3 regions of the Shewanella sp. 0m-6 genome follow, and region 1 is predicted to be linked to each of the others. Evidence: predicted binding sites of a transcription regulator. Region 1 holds the regulator's gene; each other region holds the start of a gene.
The links. The regulator LexA, encoded in region 1, represses DNA repair genes until DNA is damaged. The targets are predictions, from matches to a motif close to TACTGTATNNNNATACAGTA.
Positions count from the first base shown of each region.

Region 2: a site for LexA is predicted at 3,727-3,746, ahead of recN (DNA repair protein RecN). Genes of this name have one in related genera too.
Region 3: a site for LexA is predicted at 2,866-2,885, ahead of ACVBJC_RS16725 (DNA topoisomerase III). Genes of this name have one in related genera too.

Region 1 covers NZ_JBRIMD010000001.1:171,519-179,728, forward strand. The annotation lists gene ctaD (cytochrome c oxidase subunit I) at 1-1,268, opposite strand, end outside; gene coxB (cytochrome c oxidase subunit II) at 1,278-2,864, opposite strand; gene ACVBJC_RS00775 (cell division inhibitor SulA) at 3,342-3,866, opposite strand; gene lexA (transcriptional repressor LexA) at 3,863-4,483, opposite strand; gene ACVBJC_RS00785 (cupin domain-containing protein) at 5,395-5,745, shown strand; gene ACVBJC_RS00790 (class I SAM-dependent DNA methyltransferase) at 5,885-6,469, shown strand; gene ushA (bifunctional UDP-sugar hydrolase/5'-nucleotidase UshA) at 7,128-8,210, opposite strand, start outside.
Region 2 covers NZ_JBRIMD010000023.1:34,766-42,975, forward strand. The annotation lists gene nusB (transcription antitermination factor NusB) at 1-322, shown strand, start outside; gene thiL (thiamine-phosphate kinase) at 502-1,461, shown strand; gene ACVBJC_RS15850 (phosphatidylglycerophosphatase A family protein) at 1,461-1,955, shown strand; gene recN (DNA repair protein RecN) at 2,024-3,685, opposite strand; gene ACVBJC_RS15860 (imm11 family protein) at 4,248-4,874, shown strand; gene ACVBJC_RS15865 (response regulator) at 5,012-6,634, opposite strand; gene ACVBJC_RS15870 (ATP-binding protein) at 6,894-8,210, opposite strand, start outside.
Region 3 covers NZ_JBRIMD010000026.1:29,789-37,998, reverse strand. The annotation lists gene ACVBJC_RS16730 (helix-turn-helix domain-containing protein) at 1-569, opposite strand, end outside; gene ACVBJC_RS16725 (DNA topoisomerase III) at 820-2,850, opposite strand; gene purF (amidophosphoribosyltransferase) at 3,188-4,702, opposite strand; gene ACVBJC_RS16715 (CvpA family protein) at 4,801-5,289, opposite strand; gene ACVBJC_RS16710 (SPOR domain-containing protein) at 5,405-5,998, opposite strand; gene folC (bifunctional tetrahydrofolate synthase/dihydrofolate synthase) at 5,991-7,283, opposite strand; gene truA (tRNA pseudouridine(38-40) synthase TruA) at 7,359-8,144, opposite strand.

The DNA of each region.
Region 1 (8,210 bases):
CCGGTCCATTTGGGTAGCCAATAATAGGCCGCTGCCATGATGGAGAATATTGCTCCAGTCACCAATACATAATGAAAATGCGCCACCACAAAGTAGGTATCATGGTATTGGAAGTCAGCAGGAGTGATCGCCAGCATTAGTCCCGAAAAGCCCCCTATGGTGAACAAGATAATAAAGGCCACCGCAAATAACATGGGAGTTTCAAAGGTAATAGAACCTCGCCACATGGTCGCAACCCAGTTAAATACTTTTACGCCTGTCGGCACTGCAATCAGCATGGTGCAATACATAAAGAACAATTCAGCAAATACCGGCATACCCGTAGTAAACATGTGATGCGCCCACACCAGGAACGACAAAACGGCGATACTCGCAGTGGCGTAAACCATCGATGAGTAACCAAATAAGCGCTTACGGCTAAAGGCTGGCACAATTGCCGAGATGATACCGAATGACGGCAAGATCATGATGTACACCTCAGGGTGGCCAAAGAACCAGAAAAGATGCTGGAACATGACAGGATCCCCGCCGCCGGCGGCATCAAAAAAGCTAGTGCCGAAGTATTTATCGGTGAGTACCATAGTCACTGTGCCAGCGAGCACAGGCATGACCGCAATAAGTAAAAAGGCGGTAATTAACCAGGTCCAAACAAATAACGGCAGCTTCATCCAAGTCATACCGGGGGCACGCATATTGACGATAGTGACGACCACATTAATCGCGCCCATGATTGAGCTAATCCCCATGATATGAACTGCAAATACAAATAGAGCGGTACTGTCAGGGCTATAGGTTGTCGATAGTGGTGCGTAGAATGTCCAGCCGAAATTGGGGCCGCCACCTTCCATAAAAAGTGAGCTTAACAAAATGGAAAATGCGAAAGGTAGGATCCAAAAGCTCCAGTTATTCATTCGCGGTAGCGCCATATCGGGAGCACCAATCATCATCGGAATTAGCCAGTTAGCTAGGCCTGTAAAGGCCGGCATCACAGCGCCAAATACCATCACTAAACCGTGAACAGTGGTCATCTGGTTAAAGAAGTTGGGTTCGACTAATTGCAATCCGGGCTGAAATAGCTCTGCGCGGATCACCATTGCCATCGCGCCACCGGTTAAAAACATAATAAAACTGAACCAAAGATAGAGGGTGCCAATATCTTTATGGTTAGTGGTTAACAGCCAGCGCATAATACCTTTTGGCGCGCCATGGTGGTGGTCATCATGGCTCACGTCGTTAGCGGCTGGTGAGTCTTGTGTAATTGTGCTCATGTTAATCCCTTACTTTCCGTGACCATCAACATCAGAAGCCTGAACGGCATCACCAGAGTTATTACCCCAGGCATTGCGCTCATAAGTCACCACTGCAGCAAGCTGTTGTGGTGTAAGTAGCGCGCTAAATGACTGCATTGCCGTACCAGGTTTACCATTGATAACAATATCAAGGTGAGCGGCTACAGGGCCTTTGATGATTGGGCTACCCACTAATGATGGGAACGCTGGAGGTAGGCCTGTCCCCGCTGCTTGATGACAAGCCGCGCAGCTAGTCATATAGACTTTTTCCCCCATGGTCAGGAGTTCATTCATGGCTAGGTCACCTAATGGTGCCGTTGTTAGTTCTTTAGTTACCTCGTCATCAGCTTTGGTTTCTGAGGTTGTATCTTGATTAACCTCAGCTTGTGTTGCAGGTGAGGTCGCAGGTATTGCACTTGGAGTCGCTGGGGTTGTATCTACCGATGTTGCTGGCGTGGTCGTATCTGAGCTTACGTCGGCTGCTTGAACAGTGTCGCCTGAGTTATTGCCCCAGGCATTGCGCTCATAAGTCACTACGGCAGCAATTTCAGTTGCAGTTAACTGGCTAGAAAACGCCTGCATAGCAGTGCCCGATTTACCATTTAATACAATATCGATATGCAGCTGAGCAGGCCCTTTAATAAGCGGGCTGCCAATAAGAGAAGGGAATACGCCAGGTAGGCCAGCACCATTAGGCTGGTGGCAGGCAGCGCAGCGTGCAAGGTAGACTTGCTCGCCTTGCGCCATTAATTCTTCCATTGTTAGCGTTTGCGATAGGGCAGCCTTTGCTGCCACTTCGGCATTGCTGGCGGCTTGTTGTTGTGCAATCAGCCAAGCATCAAAATCTTCTTCTGATAAAGCTTCAACAACAATAGGCATAAAGCCATGGTCTTTACCGCAGAGCTCGGCACATTGGCCACGATAAGTGCCCGGTTTGTCGATGCGGGTCCAGGCTTCATTAATAAATCCTGGATTAGCATCTTTTTTAACGGCAAATGCGGGTACCCACCAGGAGTGAATAACATCATCTGAAGTCATTAAGAAACGTACTTTACGATTAATCGGTAGTACCAGTGGCTTATCTACCTCTAAAAGGTAGTTTTTACCTTTTGCTTCTTCGCCATCTATCTGCGCTCTGGGGGTAGAAAGCAGACTGAAAAATTCAACATCTTTGTTGAAATAGCTGTAATGCCATTTCCATTGTGAGCCGGTAATCTTGATGGTGAGGTCAGCATTACTTGGATCTTCCATAGCAATCAATGTCTTGGTTGCGGGAATAGCCATAAGTATAAGAATAATAAAAGGTACAACAGTCCAAAGGATCTCGACTTTAGTACTTTCATGAAAGTTGGCGGCGACTGCGCCTTTTGATTTGCGGTGGTTGATCATAGCGTAAATCATGATGCTAAAAACCACGATGCCAATAGCACAGCAGATGTAGAGAATAATCATATGGAGGTTGTAAACCCGCCCACTGATATCCGTAACACCCTCTGTCATATTAAGCGGCATTTCTGATGCAACAAGTACGGGCGAAAATAGCAACGCCAGCACACAATACAACAATTGCTTCACTAGACTTCTCCTCTGTCCACAAGACAAAGAAGAGTCACACAGTAAGTCTCTGCTCTATGTAAACTCTTCAGTTCCCAAAAAAGCAACGATGACTTCAAAGTGCGCGAGTGGCTTGCCTATCGAGTCGCAATTAATGGGATCGCGACACAGGCTATTGTATTCAGTGCTATTCACTGCTGGTGTAACCACGTTGGCACATACGGCTGAAATATATCAGGCCAATCTCAGTCTAAGCTTTAAATTCAGGACTAATCCCAGAGCAAAGACCGACAACTAAATCGCTCGGATATAACAAAATATCGTTGTTATGACTTCCTACACTACTTGGTGTTTAAATATTGATCAAGATCACTTTTTCAATTATTGATAATAAAAAAGCCCTCGAATGAGGGCTTTAGAAAATCGTTTGTACTAGAAGGCGCTTACTAAAACGCACCTCCTAGTCATCATGTATTAGAAAGCGAGGAGATGTTCTGCTTAATGAACAGCACCAAACAGGGAGGCTTGACCAAAAGCACTATCCTGCATATTGATTGAGCGACAAGATTGTTGCTTATTTGTGTTATCAATCGAATGTTCAATGACAATGCCGACAGCGCGAGCGCTTTTGGCAACGATTTGTAGGCGTCGATTGTCACGAGCATCTAAAGAGTTGGTCCAAGTAATCACCGCACTTGAGGTACCGCTTGTTAAGGCTTTTTCCATTGCCCAAAGTGTTTCCACTTCATCTTTAGCATGAACCAGTAAAATGCGGTCCATTCTTACACCTGCAGCTGCTAGCATCTGCTTGTAGCCAATATTCGGCGGGCTAATCAGTACAATCCAGCGACCCTGTTGGCTCAATTGTGAAAGCTGAGCACTGATCTGGTTCAGCTCATCACGCCCTTGAGTTTGGGTCACCATAGTCGTGATGTCATTACTCGTGCTGCTCACCATATTGGTCGATGGCATATCCTGCCACAGTCCAGGGTGACGAGGACTCGTTCCCATTAGTTTGTTCATTGCCAGTCTCCATTACGGATCACACCAACGGCTAAACCTTCAATACTTAAGCTTTGGTTTGCTAGATCCACTTCAATTGGTGAATACTCTTCGTTCTCAGCATGTAAGAAAACTTTGTTACCCTTTTTCTCAAAACGCTTAACGGTAACATCATCTTCAACGCGTGCTACAACCACTTGGCCGTTACGTGCTTGCTGTATTTTGTGTACAGCCAGTAGATCACCTTCTAGTATGCCAATATTCTTCATACTGTCACCACGGACTCTGAGTAAGAAGTCTGCTGATGGCTTGAACATGGCAGGATCGACTTTATAGTGTTGCTCGACATGCTCTTGCGCAAGAATCGGTTCACCTGCAGCAACTTGGCCGATAAGGGGTAAACCTAAATCTGCATCTTCAGTGTCTTCTTGGGTTAACTTAATACCGCGAGACGTGCCCGGCATAATTTCAATGCAGCCTTTTTTAGCTAAGGCTTTTAAATGTTCTTCAGCAGCATTGGCTGACTTAAAACCTAAACGTCTAGCGATCTCGGCACGGGTAGGTGGCATGCCAGTATCAGCAATATTACGTTTAATTAGCTCTAAAATTTCAGCTTGGCGCGGTGTAAGTGGTCTCATGGTTAACCCTGTCTTTCTATACAGTAACTGTTAGTATATACAGTATTTTTTTGAGTGCAAGTAATAACCAGTTATATTGTTTTTTGTGGGATCCAGTTTCAAATGAAATAAATCCAGCGATGTGAAACTCGTTATTGGACAGCGTCTGAAATTAACTAATATTTTGCTGGACATCAGCACTTATAAATTTAGATAAGGCCTCCGGATGAGAATTCGATGGGAAGGGGATTTTTGAGTGAATATATAAATTAGTCTTAGCTCATTTATGCCCATTACGTGCAACCAGCTAGGAAGGAATCCTTCCTCGTTGCCTAAACTGTTCATGCCCCTTTATTAGCTACAGGCAATAAGCAGGAAAGAACAGTGAAGAGTCTGTTGGCCTACTTTTACGAATCGATAAGCAATAATCACGAATTACTTTCGATTCAACATCAATACTCACTTTGCTCATTTCTGTGCGCGTTTATCCAGTAATACTTTTGTAGAGTGCAGATAAATCAATAGCTTTTCTTCAACAAAAATTAAATAGTAGGTTTATTAAATATGCATGCGCTTTTTGCCAAATATACGCGCATGCACACTATACAAATGTTGAACTAAGCCGCTGCGCGGGGCCTAAAAAATATTCAATCGAGTGTATAACCTACATTGGATCAGTTAGACTTAAAGAAATGCGAAGGAGCACAACAATGACAACGGAATTTCAATGAAAAACTTACCTTCTACTAGATATCAATTGATAAAACCTGCTCTACAGCCCAGAGCCAGCATCAAAAAAAGCAAATCCCTATAGCATAAAGCATACCAATTAATCTGGATTCAGCATCGACTAAGTCCAACAAGCGATTTGTGCCTTGCAAACAGCGCAACGCACAAATACTAAGACGTTATAAGCACAAGGAAGTTTTCAGATGATCCGCAACTTTCTAGAGACAGAGAAACAAATTCAGCATTCAGCACATGATGGAAAAGGTGCTGTAGAGTTGTATGAAATTTGGGGTAAATCAGATTTTATCAGCGGATGTGATTTTATTGATAGGCAAATTATACCGCCAAATTCTACTGTTGGTTATCACAAACACGGTAACAATGAAGAGATGTATATCATTCTTGAAGGTAGCGGAACAATGACTATTGCAGATCAAGAATATAGAGTTAAAAAAGGAGACATGATTAAAAACCCTCCTTTTGGTGAGCATGGATTGGTTAATGATTCAAACGAAAACATAGAGTTGTTAATCATACAGATGAGTATTGAGTAGTGTGCTTATAACAAGCAGCTAAATCCAGACTCACCAAGGCTGTCATGCCATTTGCTGAACAAATCGCCCGCCAGCACATGGTTCACTTATTAGCAGGGCGTTATGCAGTCGTGAACCGTTTCGAGTATAGGAAAATATAATGAGTGATAGTTGGGATGATTACGCAGATGGCTGGGATTCAAATTCAGATGTAATCGAGTATTCTAATAAGGCCTTTGATTCGCTGTGTAAATTCATAAGTTTAGATGGTTTAAATGTTTTAGACTTTGGGTGTGGAACTGGCCAACTAACTGAAAAAATAGCTCATGTTGCATCTTCAGTTGTTGCAATTGATTCCTCACCAAAGATGATTAAAGTTTTAAAGAATAAAAATATTCATAATGTAAACTCACTATCATGCGAAATTTCAAGAAACTCGATCAATAACAATCCTATTTTTGAGTCAGGTTTTGATTTAATTGTTGCGTCATCCGTTTGTGCTTTTGTGCCAGATTACGAGAAAACGTTATCTGATCTTAAGCTTCTTCTAAAAGAAGGCGGTACTTTTATCCAATGGGATTGGAAGCGAAGCAATGGAGAAGATGATTTCGGCTTTACCAATGAAATAATTACTGATGCATATTCAAAGGTAGGCCTTTCTGTTGTTCGTGCTTCAGAGGCGTTTTCTCTAACAAGTGAAAAAGGCACTATGAAAGTTATAATGGGAATAGCAAAAAATGCATAATCGGGTAGCCGGGGGTATCTAGCCTCCAGCACCCATACCACCCTGTATGCGGATCCGCACTACCTCTAAATGAGGCCTGTAATTCGCTGAAATTGAGAGTTTCATTTTGGCTGGATTTCTGGTGGTAAATTTCACATTATCCCGGATCAAGCCGATATACCTATCTGGATTTCGCCCCTTAACTTATTGATTTCATATTAGGGGGAATTTCACTTGAAACTGGATCCCACATTTTTGTGGGATCCAGTTTCAAATGAAATAAATCCAGCGATGTGAAACTCGTTATTGGGTAGCGCCTGAAGGTATCTCTTTATCTCAAGCGTTCATTAGCTGACTTTGTTGCCTACTCATTTAGTATCTCGGGTGCGTTTGTTCCATAGACAAATAAGTCCGCGCAATTGAGCCTCTTGCGCCCGCTGTTGGTTCAACTTTATTTCCTTGCACTTTTACCTGACAGCTACCAAAGCTCGAACGAGAAGAAGGGAGTGGTAAGCAACAAGGCATTTGCTCTACTTTATACTTGCTGAAGACCTTGGTATGTACAAAAAGGCTAGGTGTAGTTTGCCGAACACATACCTTAAAAACAGAGCCCAATCAAAGGTTGGGCTCTGTTTCGAGATCTAAGGTGCCAGCTGATTAACCTTATTAACTGCTAAGATTAACCGCCGCAGCCATCAGAACTTCTGGAGTTGATATAGCGAACATCTTTCGCTCTGTCATAATTGGCAGGATCGAGCGTGTCATGCTTTTTGATGAATTGATAAAGCATATCTGCATCAATAAAGCCGGTATCTCTCGCCTTTTCCTTTAACTTGGGATACTTATTACCGCCCGCAGCGTTATAGCTAGGGAGGGTAAATCGATATTTATCTGTTAGCTTGAAGGGCTTATCACCAACAGTTCTGATATCGACATCTTTAGCTTTACAGTCAACGGTCATCTTGATACCGCTAAAATGGGCAAAGCCTCCAGAGCCTCGAGTCTTAAGCGCAACCCTAGACAAATACTTCTTTAGTTCGGCTCCATTCATCTCGGTTACAGTCACGCTGTTGGAAAAAGGCTGCACCTTAAGCACATCACGATAGCGAATGGGCCCTTTCTTTATGGTGGCTCGAATACCACCTGAGTTTATGATCCCAAAATCTGCGGGGATAGGAAGCTGAGTTTGAGCGTGCGCAATCATCACCCCCAGAGGCGTAGCTTGGTAACGAACAATCTTACGCTTACCAATGAAGTCCGCCTTTGCAACACCAATCTGTTCTCTCAACTTCAGCTGCCCCTTACGCTGATAGGGCCGAAGCAGTTCGAGGGTTTCCTTATCCTTAGGCGTTAGCATATGAGGCGGATAGTAGGAACCAAACTTGGTTTCTGTATTCACTGGTACTAACTCGTAGTTTGCCAAGTGTAGCTTACCACCATAGTATTCAAAATCGGCGCGACCAACGAACTTTCCCCACTCGTAGGCTTGCATGATCCAAGTGCCATTTTGACGATCAGGCCTACAAGGCTCATCTCGACCATAATCTTCTACGTACTCACCAGTGTCCCCTTCCATACACACAGGCAACTGTGAATGTCCGCCAATGATTGCTTGGATCTGGCCAGGCTTTAGGCTTTTGGCAAGAGCAACATCACCGGGCGCGTTACTTCCATGTTTACCATTTTCATAGTGACCCATATGGGTGAGACCAAAAACAAGATCCGGTTGATGCTTCTGCTCAAGCTCTGCCAAAATATTTTT
Region 2 (8,210 bases), on a different contig from region 1:
TGTTGAGCATGAGTTTCTAACAGAACAAGTTATTGATGGCGTCGATATCGCTTACTTTCGTGAGCTATTAGGTGGCGTTGCAACAAAGAAGAGTCAATTGGATGAGTTAATCACTCCATTCTTGACTCGTCCACTTGATGAAGTGGACCCAGTTGAAAAAGCGATTGTACGTCTAGCAACTTATGAACTGACATTCCGCAAGGATGTGCCTTATAAGGTAGCGATTAACGAAGCTATCGAGCTTGCAAAAGCATTCGGCGCAGAAGATGGACATAAGTTTGTTAACGGCATTCTCGATAAGCTGGTAGCACGCAATAGATAGTTAATAGAAACGGCATCCTAGGATGCCGTTTTTGTTAGATCTGACAGTGGGATAAGAACAGTCCATGCATTTTCCACCTGAGCAAAGCGCAGTAATTCCTAATCTTTGCTAGCGTGACGGCCTGATTTACACTTACCTTATTTATCCCTGAATCCTTCCTCTAATTTGTGATTGGTATTGTGAAAGAATTTCAATTAATCGAAAGTTTTTTTACTGGGCGCGCTCAGTCTCGCAAAGACGTTGTTATTGGTATTGGCGATGATTGCGCCATAGTTAAGCCAGCAGAAAATAAGTCTATTGCCATCTCGTGTGACACTTTAGTTGAAAATGTACACTTTTTCCCTGATATGCCAGCTAAAGAGCTTGGCTATAAGTCGCTTGCAGTAAACTTATCTGATTTGGCGTCAATGGGCGCAGAACCTGCTTGGATGACCTTAGCACTGACCTTACCCGAGGTTGATGAGGCTTGGCTCGCTGACTTTAGTGCGGGCTTGTTTGAGATAGCAGAATATTATGGTGTCGCACTTATCGGTGGCGACACCACACGCGGTCCACGCTCTATCACCATCACTATTAATGGTCAGGTACCTAGAGGCAGCGGGCTGACTCGTAGTGGTGCTAAAAATGGTGATTGGATTTATGTAACAGGAAATCTAGGGGACTCAGCACTAGGCTTAGATCTTCTGCGTAATAAAGCTGAGGCGAACATCGATGACAGAGCGTATCTGATAAACCGTCATTACAGGCCTACTCCGCGGGTGCTAGCTGGGCAATCACTGCGCACACTTGCCTCAAGCGCCATTGATATCTCTGATGGACTCATATCAGATATTCAACATGTGCTTAAAAGCTCACAAGTTGGCGCTATCATTAATGTCGATAATATCCCAATGTCTGCACAGCTTAAACGTAATACGTCAGCTGAGATGGCACTAAGCTATGCATTAACCGGTGGTGAAGATTATGAGCTATTATTCACCGTTCCAGAAGCTCAAAAAGGTGCGCTAGAGATATCACTCGTTGAATCGGGTGTGAAATTTACCCAGATTGGACAAGTATGTACTGGCGGGCAATTACAATTGCTTAGTGGAAATCAGCCATTTGAACCTATTAATTTGGGCTTTGAGCACTTTAACTAATGAATTTACTCTCTAAAGATCCTGTACTAGCTAAGCTTTCATTAAAAAATCCTATCCACTTTTTGGCTTTAGGATTTGGCTCTGGGCTCGCGGCAAAAGCGCCGGGTACTTTTGGCACTATCGCTGCCATTCCACTTTATTTACTCATGGCACCTTTGAGTTTGCCTTGGTATATCGGATTGACTGTTATCTGTATGCTTGCGGGTTTTTACATCTGTGATAAAGCATCAAAAGATATGGGCGTGCATGACCATGGTGCGATTGTTTGGGATGAGGTAGTCGGATTGTTGATCACCATGATTGCCGCACCAGCAGGGTGGCAGTGGTTGGCTATTGGTTTTCTACTGTTTCGTTTATTCGATATCTTAAAGCCATGGCCCATTCGTTGGCTTGATGCTAAGGTTCATGGCGGTTTTGGTATTATGATTGACGATGTGCTTGCGGGTATTTTTTCGCTACTTTGTTTACAAGGTTTAGCTTACTACTTTGCTTGATAGCTGTTTAAAGAATAAAAAATGCAGAGCTTAGCTCTGCATTTTTGTTTTACTCGCTAAAAAAGAGATTAGCTAAGCAGGAGTTCCTTTGCGTTCGCCAGAGTATTGCTGGTGATGGTGTCGCCACCTAATAGACGTGCGAGCTCTTCAATGCGCTGAGTTTTATCGAGCGTCACCATTGAGGTCTCCGTTTTGCCGGCCTTACTGCTTTTATTAACGAACATATGTTGATGGCCATTACCTGCAACCTGAGGCAAATGAGTCACACAAAATACCTGTGTTGATCCACCAAGACTTCTAAGCATACGACCAACAACGGCAGCTGTCGGCCCTGAAATACCGACGTCGACCTCATCAAAAATCAAGGTTGGAGTTGAGACCTTCTTAGCGGTGATCACCTGAATACCTAAACCAATACGTGACAGTTCACCACCCGATGCCACTTTGGCAATTGGCTGCAGAGGCTGACCAGGGTTAGTTGAAACTAAAAATTCAATATTGTCACAACCCGTTGGCGTAACAACAGCCTCGTTAAAATTCACCGCAATAGTAAACTTGCCCTTAGGCATGTTGAGCTCATGGATAGACTGAGTCACTTGCTTATCAAGCTCTTTAGCGTAGCGGCTGCGGCTTTGACTGAGTTTTTTAGCATGCTGTAAATAGGCTGCCTGGCTTGCTCTTAGTTGCTCACGTATATCGTCAAGTTTGTCGTCATCAGAGCCTAAATCCATGAGTTCATCTAATAGACTTTGGTGATGTTTATAGAGTTCGTTACCTGATACTTGATGTTTACGCGCAAGTTGCATAGCTTTTGAGAGTCGCAGCTCTAAGTGAGCGAAGTATTCTGGATCGAGCTCTAAGCCATCTAAGTAGCGTTCAAGTTCACTGCTACTCTCCTGCACTTGGATCAGCGCATCGTTAAGCATAGCCACGACATTACCCAGTTCAGGATCGTAGCTTTCGAGATCTTGCCCTTGGCTGATACTGGTATTTAGCAGTGATTCAACACAGCCTTCATCACAGTCTTGTAGAATGTGTAGTTGGCTACGGCAAAGCTCGATAAGCGCGGTGCTGTTCGCCAGCTTCTTGTGCTCGGCTTCAATAGACTCAAATTCACCTTCATTAATGGCAAACTCGTTTAGCTCTTCAACTTGATATTGCAGCAACTGCTTTCGAGCTAAGCGTTCTTGCTGGGACATTTCTAATAGGTGTAGCTGTTTTTCGATTGTCTTACATCTATGGTAGCTGGCGGTCACACCGTCGAGCAGCATCTTATGGTTAGCATAGCTATCTAATAGAGTGAGTTGATGTTCACTTTTTAACATGGCGTGGTGGGCATGTTGACCGTGAATACCAATTAATAGTTGTCCTAGCGACTTGATTTGCACTAAGGGAACTGGGTTACCGTTTATGTAGGCGCGTGAGCGGCCGTCACTGCTAATCGTGCGGCGTAAGATGCATTCATCATCAAGTTCAAGATCGTTATCTTCAAGCCAGCGTTTAGCGGCTGGAGTATCATCTAATAAAAAGCGGGCACTTACTTCGGCCTTAGTGGCACCAGGTCTAATGCTATTCGCGTCGGCTCGATTACCTAAACAAAGGCCAAGGGCATCGATAGCAATCGATTTCCCCGCGCCAGTCTCACCAGTAATACTGGTCATACCGGCTTTAAAGTCGAGTTCCAAAAAACGCACAATAGCAAAGTTGTTGATGCTGAGTTGGCAAAGCATAGTGATGTCCTTTTCAAAACACTGTATTGATAAACAGTATATACTGTTTTTATGTACAGTAAATACCTGGTTGGTAAATCAATCGATTTGATTGCATTTATGGGACGCTGTTTCAAATGGAATGAATCTGACAAATAGCCACTTTTAAGAGTTTAGAAATAAAGTATCTATTTTTCAATGTGGTAAGATGAGCTGCATCATAGCGATAGGCCATGTATGTCTGTTTTAGGTTGTACCCCAGTTATGGCTATCTATGGCATTTTAGACGGTATAAACAGTTTTCGATTGCAGTAAGTTGAATTTATTATGTGAATAGCGGCTTGTTAGAAGGTGCTAGGTGCTTCATTTTGTATGAGGGGAAATAACAGGAGTGTTCATGCTACACAGCCGCTATGTTTGAGATAACAATTGTGAGCAACTATTCGCAGTTACCATTTGAGTAAATATGCGAGCAACTAACAGTAATCTGATAAGAATGAGCTATCAGTTAGCAAATATCATTTATAAACCATGAGTTATCAATCATCACGTATTGAATATAGCGATAGTTTAAGAGTAAGCAATGACAACATATAATGATGAGTATTATATTGCTTTTCGTCCTCGTGGTGATGAGCAGGTATACATTCGGCCTGATAGAGAAACAGCGCAAAAAAAATATCATTACACAAAGCTAGTTAGCGGTGAACAACCATTGATTTTTTCTAATGGTTTTAGAGACGAAACAAATCAGAAACGGCCTTTAACGGATCTGTTTGTTGATACTTCAGGTTTATTGATAAACGATGAACTGAAGGACAAATTTAGCCAATACAAGATCGAGGGGATGCAAATTTACCCCGCTGTATTTATAGATGATACTAGCGTTTGGCATGATAGTTATTGGTATTTTGGCTTCTATAAAGAGTTGGACTGTATTGATCTTGTTAACTCCGAAATTGAAATGTTTTATTTTGACGATGACGATGACGATGACGATGACGATCTGCTTGAGGTAAAGCGCTATTCTCTGAATAAGACTGTATTAGATAGTATTGATGAAGCTAATCGTCTGATTTTTAAAGTTGCCAACTGCTCTAAGAGTTATGTTTTTTTTCATAAAAGCATCGTTGAGTTCATCTCTAATAGAGCGTTTTCTGGTGTTCAATTTATTAAAGTGTCTGACTTTAGAGAGGGCGATCAGTTTTAAATCTTATTACTACATATCGCAGAGTCATTAATAAGGTTAATGACTCTGCGCACTAACAAGAAGACCTTGTTCAAAGTAGAGGTGCTGCACTCATTTTAAAGTGGCTTAATGGTTAGCTTTTCACTCGCAAAAAGCAGTTACTCAGCTTGGTTTGTACACTTATCGAGGGCTGATTGGTAATACTCTTGGTAATTGTTTGCTACGAGTTCTTCATCAACATACAGCTGCCTGATAACATTATCGCATCGAGCGATGATCTGCTGAACTTGCCCCGCGCCATATTGCCTAGGCCAAACATAAGACAATGACTTGATAATATTCAAGCACACGGTTTTTAGCAGTGGAGCCTTTTCATTTATTGCGAGGTAGGTTTCAAGCAGAGTTAATTTGTCTGCGCCGTTATTTTTTACGAAGGTGTATTGCTCTTTTAACCAGACTCGTTTTACTGCATTTCCCGTTTTCAAACTATCGAGCATCGCGACTTTACTCGAAAAAATAATCTGACTTGTCTCATAGCCTAAGGTTTCACTAGACCATTGGATTGCTAGATCAAATTCATTTTCAACACTCATAACATTCAGTAGCCAGGCATAATGAAATGCGGCGTAAAAGTGCTGAAAAGCCCCCTTAGAGTGTAAGCCCTTTAACATACTGATGGCACTGCGATAATAGCCTAACTCAATTGAGATATGAGCTTTAATAAGTGTGACTTCATTTTTAATTGACTCGTCTTTTGAGTCCATCAATAGCCGAAGGTGATGTTTCGCTTCTTCTATTAAGGTATTTCTTTTATGAGAAGTGCGGGCTGAATAGAGAATGGTACGGATCAAACTCAGTTTGGCGTATTCATTATTTCGGTAGGTATCTTTGTTGATCTCCAGATAAAGTCTAAAGCGCTCAAGTGCCTGATCATAGTCGTTAACTGAAAGGCAAAGGTTAACGATGATCTGCTCTCTTTCAGAATTACCCGGTACAAGTTGACTGGCTAGCTCTAGATGCGATATCGCCGTGGGAATATCGTTATTCTTAAGTTTTACATAGGCAGCTTCAGTTCTTACTCGCGTATCGTTGGGTAAAGAGATAAGCAATTGGTTGATAATACAATCGGCTTCCTCGGTTTGCCCTAGGTTTGCTAACGAATTGGCTAATCCTACTTTAGCCCAGTCCAGATCTTTTTTGGCGAGTGTAGACTGGTACACTATTTTAGCCTGTTCATGACGCTCCAGCATCGTTAAGAATACGCCTCTAAAGCGTTGGATGACAAAGTAGTATTCAGGGTGAAATGGTGCCATTTCGTCGCATAGTTGTAGCCCTTGGTGGGCATCTAATTTTCGCTCAGCAGTATAGAGACCTAATAATTTTTTTCTGCGCCTAATGGCGATAGATAAGCGATTTTTTAAGGTAATGGCATTGAAAGGCTTTAATAAATACTCGTCAGGTTTCAGTTCAAGAATAGGTCTGACAGTAGCGGACGAATTATCTCCCGTGACTAGTATAAAGACGGCTTCATCGCTCAGCAGGTTTAGGTGCTTGAACTCCTCAAACAATTGTTTCCCATTCATGCCTACACCAAAGTTGAAATCACAAATAATTACATCAAACTGCTTATTTGCAGCAAGAGCGAGTGCCATTTTGGCGCTTTTTGATGTCAGCACGTCGGTTTCAGAAAAACCTAGCTTTACCAACATACTCTTGATGGTAAATAGAAATGTGGGGGCATCATCGATGATAAGTACTTTTAGTGTTTGAAACGATTGCATAGCAAATATTGTCCAGAAAGAAATGTTGACTGCAGTGCTCAGTAATAAAATCCGCGTTAAAACTCTATAGCAATATCTGATAATGTTGCTATTTTTTGCTATTTTTTGCTTAGTTGCTTAGTTGCTTAGTTGCTTAGTTGCTTAGTTGCTTAGTTGCTTAGTTGCTTAGTTGCTTAGTTAGCCGCTTAACGACCTCATGAGGTCGTTAAGTAAAGTGGACTTTCATTTAGCCACGTAATTACGGTTAACATTCTAAGGCTTATTGATACTGGCTAATTAACCATTGATTGATTGTATTTACAACTGCATCAATCTCCGCGCTCAGTTGCTTAATTGCATCCGGTGCACCGTTGCAGTTAACTGATTCACAGTTAGCTGCTGCAGTGGCTAATTGAGTTAGCCCTAGTGCATTTGCTGCGCCTTTAATGCGGTGGCCTAATGCTGATAATGGAATAGCTTGCTCTGTTAGCTCGGCTTTATCTGCCAGTAATGAATCTCTGACGATGGCAGAAAGTTCGAGTTGTTCTTCAGCACTATAGTCACTTAGCCACTCCAGCTGCTCTTGGTTATCGCCATTGGTTTTCTCGGCGCAGTAACGCCCTAAAACCTCACTAAGCAAGATAAAAGAGTAAGGCTTATATAGTACCTCACTCATACCTGCCTGATTTGCTTTTTCAGCTGCAAGACGTGAGTCTTCAGCTGTGCAGCCGACGATAGCTAAGTTTTTAAATTCAGGCTTGGATCTCAACTGGCGCACCAGGTCATAACCATTAAGATTTGGCATATGACAGTCTGTTATAAGCAGTGATACATTGTTTTTATTGGATGCTAAGTAAAGTAGCGCTTCTAGCCCATCGTTGACGGTTACCACTTCTAGCCCAAGTTTGCTAAGCTGCTTTTGAAATAAAAAGCGGTTAATCGGATCATCATCAGCAACTAAAACCTTGCCTTGGTATTGTTTGCTTTTAGCCGCGATCATCTCTTTGCTTTGGTGATTAGATCGTAAGACTTGTCTTAATAACAGATCCGGATATACATTGCTTGTTTCTGCTGAGGATTCGACCGTCAACACATTTGTGGCACTTTGCTGTAAGGTGATCCCCCATAGTGTAAGCCAACTTTTAATAGCCTCGTCTTGAGCGTACGCCTCGCTGACAAGTCCTAGATCTAAAACTGAAAACTTTGCAGGTAAACTTACCAATACTTTAGTGCCTAGATTAAGCTGACTGGTTACAGATATTTGCCCGCCCATTAGTTCAACGAGGTGCTGAACAATTGACATGCCTAGCCCCGAACCTCCATATTTACGGTTAATACTGGCATCTGCTTGCACAAAAGGCTGAAATAGCTTCTGTTGTTGTTCGGGAGTCATACCACAACCACTGTCTTCAATAACTAATGAGAGTGTATTGCTAGTATTGCTAACAGAGACTTTGACAAATCCTTGTTGGGTAAATTTGATTGAATTACTGACCAGATTGTTGACTATTTGGCTAAGGCGTAACCAATCTAATTCTGCGCGGCATAGCGTGGTGGGTTGCCAATCAAGCTTAAAGTTAACCTGTTTAACCTTTAT
Region 3 (8,210 bases), on a different contig from region 1:
ATATGGTTTAGGCCACCAAATACAGGTCTATCCTCACGTTTACTCACTTTATTGGCTAAATCAAAGGTGCTGTACTGCTCGATTGACATGCGACGAATGCGGCCACGGATCTCATTAATCACTTGGCTAGTCAACAGCGGCTCATTTCGCTTAATGTCGGTTTCCCAGATCTGTGTTAACTGCTTGTCACAAGCATATAAACTGTCAGACACAATGACCTCGCCATGCAGCAGCTGGCTAACAAAGGTGCTAGGCAGCATCCAAGTGAGAAAAGATTGTAAAGGGATATAGATGTTAACCAACTCGCCTTCTCCGCGAGAAGCGGTCATTTGGTGGGGAAATGACGCCCAAAAGATAATCATACGTCCCTCTGGGACAGTGATTTCTTGGCCGTTAATTAAATAGTCAGCAGAACAATCAAACAGGTAATTAATTTCGATGTGGCCATGCCAATGGCTGTGCTCCATCACAGCAGGCTGTTTACGGTGAAAGCCAAACTGCGTATCTTGCGCCTGCACCGTTAAGGGGCTCGCCTCATTAAAAGCAATTTTTTCAACCCAATCAAACATCTGCCTAACCTCATGACCACTGTTAAAAGCCAAGCTAACCCATAGGTCTTAGTTACACAATTGAAAGTTACTAAACAAGATATCAAGCTGATGATTTAGGAATACAGTTTAAACAAATAGTTTAGGAATATGGCTTGGGAATAAGTAAGTTATAACTTGCTTTAACCTTATTCCAATCTGCTTAGCTTTGCGCCACTCCATACTTAAGTACAATGCTTCAAAAGAGTCGACGCCCTCAATAAAGCCTCTATCACTTACTAGTAGGGGCTCTCTTACTCGTACTTGTTTTTTTAGTCGGCGTTTTTCTAACGGCAGATGATTTAGATGTAGCAGCCTTTTTTGCGCTATAACGACGTTTTTTAAAGCCGTTATCCGGCGACTGAACCCCTTGTAAAGAAGTCGGTAACTGTGAGCCCGCTTGCTCAATCAAGCCTTGTAAGGAGCTCACTAAGGGATCCATAAAATTCTGATACTTGGCTTCTTTACGACTAATGGCATCGAGGTTGTTTTCCCACAGCGCGGTCATATCAGGCGTTGTCGCGCTTTGCGGTAAGCTGTTAATTAAGCCTTTGCCCACCTCGGTAGCCAAAATGGATTTACCTTGGCGGGTTAGATAATTGCGCTTAAAAAGTAGCTCTATTATGCCAGCACGCGTCGCTTCAGTGCCTAAGCCGTCGGTGTCTTTTAAGATTTTCCGGATTTCATTATCGGTGACATAGCGGCTGATCCCCGTCATTGCCCCCAGTAAAGTCGCATCGGTAAAATGCTTTGGGGCTTGGGTGTTTTTTTCTAATAACTCGCCACGCTCGCACAGCAGAACTTGGCCCTTTTTAAGCGCTGGGATATTGGCAAGATGATCGCCATCTTCAGTCTGCGATTTATCACTCGAGCTTCCGCTATCTTGTTTCTGATTGGCAGATTGCTTAAGTAACTGCTTCCAGCCTAGCGCAGCTTCCTGTTTGGCCTTGGTTTTAAATAAGCCACCGGCAATGATGATCTCAACTTGAGTCTCTTTATACAAATAAGTCGGATAAAACTGCATCAAGTACTGACGCGCAACTTGCAAATACAACTGTTTCTCAGCCTGGTTAAGGCTAGATAGATTGGCCGTTTTTTCGGTTGGCACAATCGCATGGTGGGCATCAACTTTTTTGTCGTTCCACGCCTTTGATTTGAGCTTGGCATTTGGCTCATCACAGCCAGACAATAGCTCACTCGCACCACTTAATACTGCGCGAATAACACTCGGCGCTAATCCATGTTGCTCAACAGGCAGATAGCGGCTGTCAGAGCGTGGATAGGTGATAAGCTTATGTTTTTCATATAACGACTGGCAGGTATCGAGCACTGACTTTGCGCTCATACCAAAGCGTTTAGCCGCATCAATCTGTAGCGCCGATAAACTATAAGGCAAGGGAGCATTTTGCTTCTTGTCTTGAGCTATCACCTTTTCTACCAAGGCACTTTGGCCGTTGATACGCCCGACAACGTTTTGCGCCAAACCTTTTGCCAGTACCCGTCCCTCTTCATCCATATAGGGCTGACACGCTTCACTCGGTTGCCATTTTGCACTGAATCGATCTTGGTTATCGGTCGCTAAATGCGCTAACACTTCATAAAAGGGCTTAGACACAAACTCAGCAATTTCAACATCACGGCGTACCACAAGCCCAAGTACCGGCGTTTGTACCCGTCCCACTGACAGCACACCTTGGTAACCCACTTTTCGGCCTTGGATTGTATAGGCTCGGGTCATATTCATGCCATAGAGCCAATCGGCGCGAGAACGCGCTAGCGCTGAAGTTGATAGGGGAATAAACTCACGGTTTGAACGCAATTGCCCCAGCGCTCTTGTTACCGCTTGAGGATTTAAATCGCTGATCAATAAACGCTGAGCTTGTTGTAACTTTGCGCCTTTAACACCTAAGTGCGCGATAATTTCATCGACTAATAGCTGTCCTTCTCTATCAGGGTCGCCCGCGTTAACTAACTGAGTCGCCTCTTTAACAAGCCCACGTAGCACAGCTATTTGGCCGCGCATCTTAGCTTTAGGTTTCATCTTCCAGTTATCAGGCACGATAGGCAGATGCTCAAATTTCCATGACTTGTATTCAGGTGAATATGCGTCTGGCTCAGCTTGCTCTAACAAGTGGCCGACGCACCAAGAGACACAATCACCATTGGCTGCGCGAATAAATCCGTCACCTTTCTTTAAAGGCTTAGGCAACACATCGGCAATGGCTCTTCCAAGGCTGGGTTTTTCGGCAATATATAAGATCATCTGCGAGACTAGGATTACTGTATAAATTAACAGTAACTGTACCTTGAAGCTGTAAGCGGTGCAAACGAAACTCTTAAAGCAGAGTGTATTAATCGTTCAAAACCATTCATTTGCTCAAAGAGTGTTACACTTTTTGAGAACGGCTCTCATTAAGCGTTTTAATTTCAATTGTCATTTTAAGGGTTAACGTTGTGCTTATCCCCATCAGGAGCTGTCACACTCTCAGACATGGACATGGACATGAGCATGAGCATAGACATCGTCTATCATCGTTATCAATTAAGGCTGAAAACAAAAAAGCCGAGCGGTTGCTCGGCTTTTTTATATCGCATCTAGCTTAAGGATGACAAACGTTATGCATCTCTAAATTAGTGCCAATATCTTTACTACGATTTGCCTTAGCATCATCGTTACGCAACTGCGTGATGTAATCTAAGTATTCTTGATTTACATCGTTAGTCACATACTTACCGTCAAATACTGACGTTTCAAAACGCTTAATTGAAGGGTTTTGTTGACGTACAGCTTCAATCAAATCTGGTAATGATTGGAAGATCATCCCGTCAGCACCAATCAGCGCATTGATCTCTTCAACATCACGACCGTGAGCAATCAATTCATTTGTGGTTGGCATATCGATGCCGTACACGTTAGGGAAACGAATTTCAGGTGCTGCTGAGGCGAAGTAGACCTTTTTCGCGCCGGCGTCACGTGCCATCTCGATGATCTGTTCTGAAGTGGTACCACGAACAATTGAGTCATCAACTAATAATACGTTCTTGCCTTTAAACTCGGCATTTATCGCGTTAAGTTTACGGCGCACAGACTTCTTACGCTCTTGTTGCCCAGGCATGATAAAGGTACGGCCGATATAGCGGTTCTTAACAAAACCTTGGCGGTAAGGCAGATCCATATGACGCGCGATTTCAAGTGCGATATCGCATGACGTCTCAGGAATGGGGATCACGACATCGATATCATGATCTTCCCACTCTTTGTTAATCTTCTCACCCAGCATGGTTCCCATATTGACACGGCTGCTATAAACAGAAATGTTATCAATCGTAGAGTCTGGACGAGCAAAATAAACGAATTCGAAAATACAAGGAGAGTAGCTTGGCGAGTGGGCACACTGGCGGGTATAAAGCTCACCATCAAGAGTGATGTATACCGCTTCACCCGGTGCGACATCACGCATGACCTCAAAGCCTACTGCGTCTAATGCCACGCTTTCAGAGGCAACCATGTATTCAGTACCCGTTGGTGTTTCATGCTTACCTAGCACTAACGGACGAATACCAAATGGATCTCTAAATGCCACTAAACCTTGGCCAATAATCATGGCAACAACCGCATAAGCCCCACGAGTCAGCTCATGCACCTTAGTCACAGCGTTAAACACTTCCTCAGCGTTAAGATCGTCTGTAGTGGTTTGCTGCAGTTCATCGGCGAGTAAGTTAAGTAACACTTCTGAATCTGAAGTGGTATTAACATGACGGCGCTGCTTCAATAAACGCTCATGCAGCTCAACCGTATTGGTCAAGTTACCATTGTGCGCTAATGAAATACCAAATGGAGAGTTAACATAAAACGGCTGAGCTTCAGAAGCACTCGAGCTTCCTGCCGTTGGGTAACGAACGTGACCGATGCCAGCATTACCTTGCAGGCGCTGCATATGCTTTGGTTCAAAAACGTCTTTCACCAAACCATTCGCTTTACGTAATCTAAACGCACTTCCATCGACGGTCACAATGCCAGCAGCATCCTGTCCACGATGCTGGAGCACAGTCAGTGCATCATAAATGGTTTGATTAACCGATGACTGGCCAACTATTCCGACAATACCACACATGGGTAAGCTTCCTCATTGTAAGATGTTCTATTATTTAATATTTTTGCTTTATGTGAGTATAAATACTCACATAAAGCCAAGTAATGCTTTAGTGCATTTTATATTTTGGGTACAAAGCTTGAGGTGTTTTCCACGTAGTCAAAGAACCACTGGATCACAACTCCAAATTCGGGCACGAGTGTAGAATCTTGCCACCAATCTGTGTTGGGTGCTCCGGTAAAAGCATCCATAAAAAACAGTAACGCGCTCACGATTAATGCGCCTCTTAGCGCACCAAAACATAAGCCGAGCACTCTATCTGTGCCTGACAATCCGGTTTTAGAAACCAATTGGCCAATTAGGTAGTTAACGAGAGCACCAAGGATGAGCGTTGATACGAACAGAATGGCTATCGCCACGCCATTTCGAACCATTTCATCTTGCATCTGAGTCAGATGCGTAGCGAGTTTGAGGTAAAACTGGCTGGCAATAAAAAAAGCAGCAAACCAAACGACAAGAGACATGGCCTCTTTTACAAAACCACGGACCAAACTAATCAGAGTTGATAGTCCGATAACAATAATGATGGCGTAATCAATCCAAACCATTTAAGAGGTAATCCAGCATAGGGTTTAAGACGGCGCGATTCTATCAGAGACAGAGTTATTTCTCACGCTTTCACGGCGAAATAACTTTTTCTCAAACAAAGACAATCACGATTTATTATTTCTCGACGGGGTTATAAGCAACCACTCGGCCTTTTAACTGCGTCAGCTTTTCGATATCACGCTGCATACGGTTAAGCTTATCTTTTGACACATTAGGCCCAACGAACACTTTGGTTAATTGGCCATCTATGGGTTTAGTCGGCAACGTGTAGGCGGTAAACCCTTTATCGCGAAGACGGTTAACCAGCCCTTTCACGTTAGCTGCATTGTTAAAACTGCCCAACTGAATCGTCCAAGCAGCCTTAGGCTTTTCTGTACTGTTAGACTCTAGCTTAGGCGTTGTTTTAACCTGTGCTGTTGCCTTAGCTACAACCGCTTTGACCGGTTCGTCCTCCTCAGCAATGTGCCAAGAAGCGTCGCCGGATGATCCCGTATCTTGCGCTGCTTGCTGAGTGTTCTGACCCAAATCGACCGTTTCGATATTCTGCTCCGGCAAGTGACTCTCTTGGATCTCGGGTCTAAGGGGAATTTCAGCAAACTGCTCTTCTTCGCGCTGTTTTTTACCGTCCAAAATATCGGGTAAAAATATCACCCCTAATGCCACAATCACAATGACACCCACAAGACGGTTTTGAAATTGACTAGACAAGACTTTCTCCCTTAAACAAATCTTTAAAACCTGCAACAGTGTAAAATGAGCCAAATACAATTACCACATCTTCACTCTGCAATTGCGCTCGAAGCGCATTCCAGGCCAGACTCATGTTGGTAAACGTTGAAGCTTGTACTTGTATCTGTGCAGGCAGGCAGGCTTTCAAGTTTGCAGCAGTAGCTCCCCGCGGCACAGACAGATCACACAGGAACCACTGATCAACATCTGCTGATAGTTCCTGTAACACCGAGCGCACATCCTTGTCTTTTAACATGCCACATAGCGCAATTAACCGCCCCTTGGGCATGGCAGCTAAACGTGAGCTTAAATAACGTGCCGCATGGGGGTTATGTGCGACATCAACAATCACTCGTGGTGAATCGTTGAGCTGCTCTAATCGTCCTGCAAGTTGGGTCTCTCCCACTGCTTTAGCAATCGTATCAGCTGACATAGTTGGACAAAGATGCTCAAGTACCGCAATAACCGTGGCCGCATTGGGCTGAGGTAAAAATGGCAGTGGTAACTTGGTTAAATCGAAATGCTGACCTTGATAATGCCAATCGTGGTCGCTGCATTGGTAACTGAAATCCTCATTAACCCGATACACTATGGCACCGATATGATTAGCCACTTCGATAAGAGAAGCCGGACAGTCAGGTTCACCCACGATTGCTGGGCGGTTTGCTCTGAATATACCCGCTTTTTCTGCACCCACGAGCTCTCTCGTATCACCGAGGTACTCTTGATGATCTAAATCGATTGAGGTCACTACCGCAATATCGGCATCGATGATGTTCGTGGCGTCGAGTCGACCGCCCAAACCAACTTCAAGCAATATCACGTCTAACTTGGCGGCCTTAAAAAGATAAAGGCCTGCAAGTGTTGCATATTCAAAGAAGGTTAATGAGATCTCAGCGCGGGCGGTTTCTATCGCTTCAAATGCATTAACCAGCGCAGCATCTGTCGCATCAAGGCCATTGATCCGCACGCGTTCATTATAATTAAGCAGATGAGGAGAGCTGTATACGCCCACGGTTTTTCCTGACAACTGCAATGCAGCTTCAATCATGGCGCAGGTGGTGCCCTTGCCATTCGTGCCTGCCACAGTGACGACCTTGGTCTCACCTAAATCGGTTAAGCCCATGCGTTTGGCAACCTGCGACACACGCCCAAGGCCCATATCAATCTCGGTTGGATGAATCGCTAATAAAAAGTCTAACCAGTTACTCAACGCAGCACCTGACTTGGGTGCCACCGGCTTTAATGTGTCTTGTTCAATCACAAACTTTTATCCATTTAAAACGTATAAGGCCCAGACCTTCACCGTTAAGATTGTCCTTAACCCCATAAATAATGCTTAGTCCAACATAAATAATGGGCCAAGTGCCAACTTAGGTAATTGATAGCTTTCAGGGTAAGTGACATCGACTAAATACAGACCATTAGGTTTAGCTGTTGCCGCCGCTTTATTTCTGTCTTTAAGTGCTAACAGTTGCTCAATCCACTCCATGGGTTGATTACCTAAGCCCACCTCTAATAGCGAGCCGACAATGTTACGCACCATGTGATGCAGGAATGCATTCGCCTTGATATCAACACAGATATACATGCCTTGACGGCTAACGTTGACCTCATGCACACAGCGAAACGGCGTGTTAGACTGACATTGCACGGCTCTAAAGCTGGTAAAATCTTGTTCGCCAAGTAGATACTGCGCCGCTTGGTGCATTTTGGCTTCATCGATATTACCAGGATAATGGCTCACACCACTGCGCAAAATACCTGGGCGAAGTTGGTGATTATAAATCATGTAACGGTAACGTCTTGCCGTTGCAGTAAAACGTGCATGAAATTCATCATCAACGACTTTTACCCAACGCACGGCAATATTGTCAGGTAGGTTTACATTCACGCCAAGTGTCCAAGCGGTATCTTTACGCACGGCATTGGTTTCAAAGTGCACCACTTGCCCGGTGGCATGAACCCCTGCGTCAGTACGGCCCGCACATTGCACCGCTATAGGCTCATTAGCAACGATTGAAAGCGCTTTTTCTAGCCGCTCTTGAACAGTATCCACTTCGGCCTGACGTTGCCATCCGAAATATTGACTACCATCGTACTCTATACCTAGCGCAACCCGCATCCCACACCTCTATAACTCGGTTAAACTGCTATTCGACCGCCCACTGTGTTTTAGCGAACTGATCGG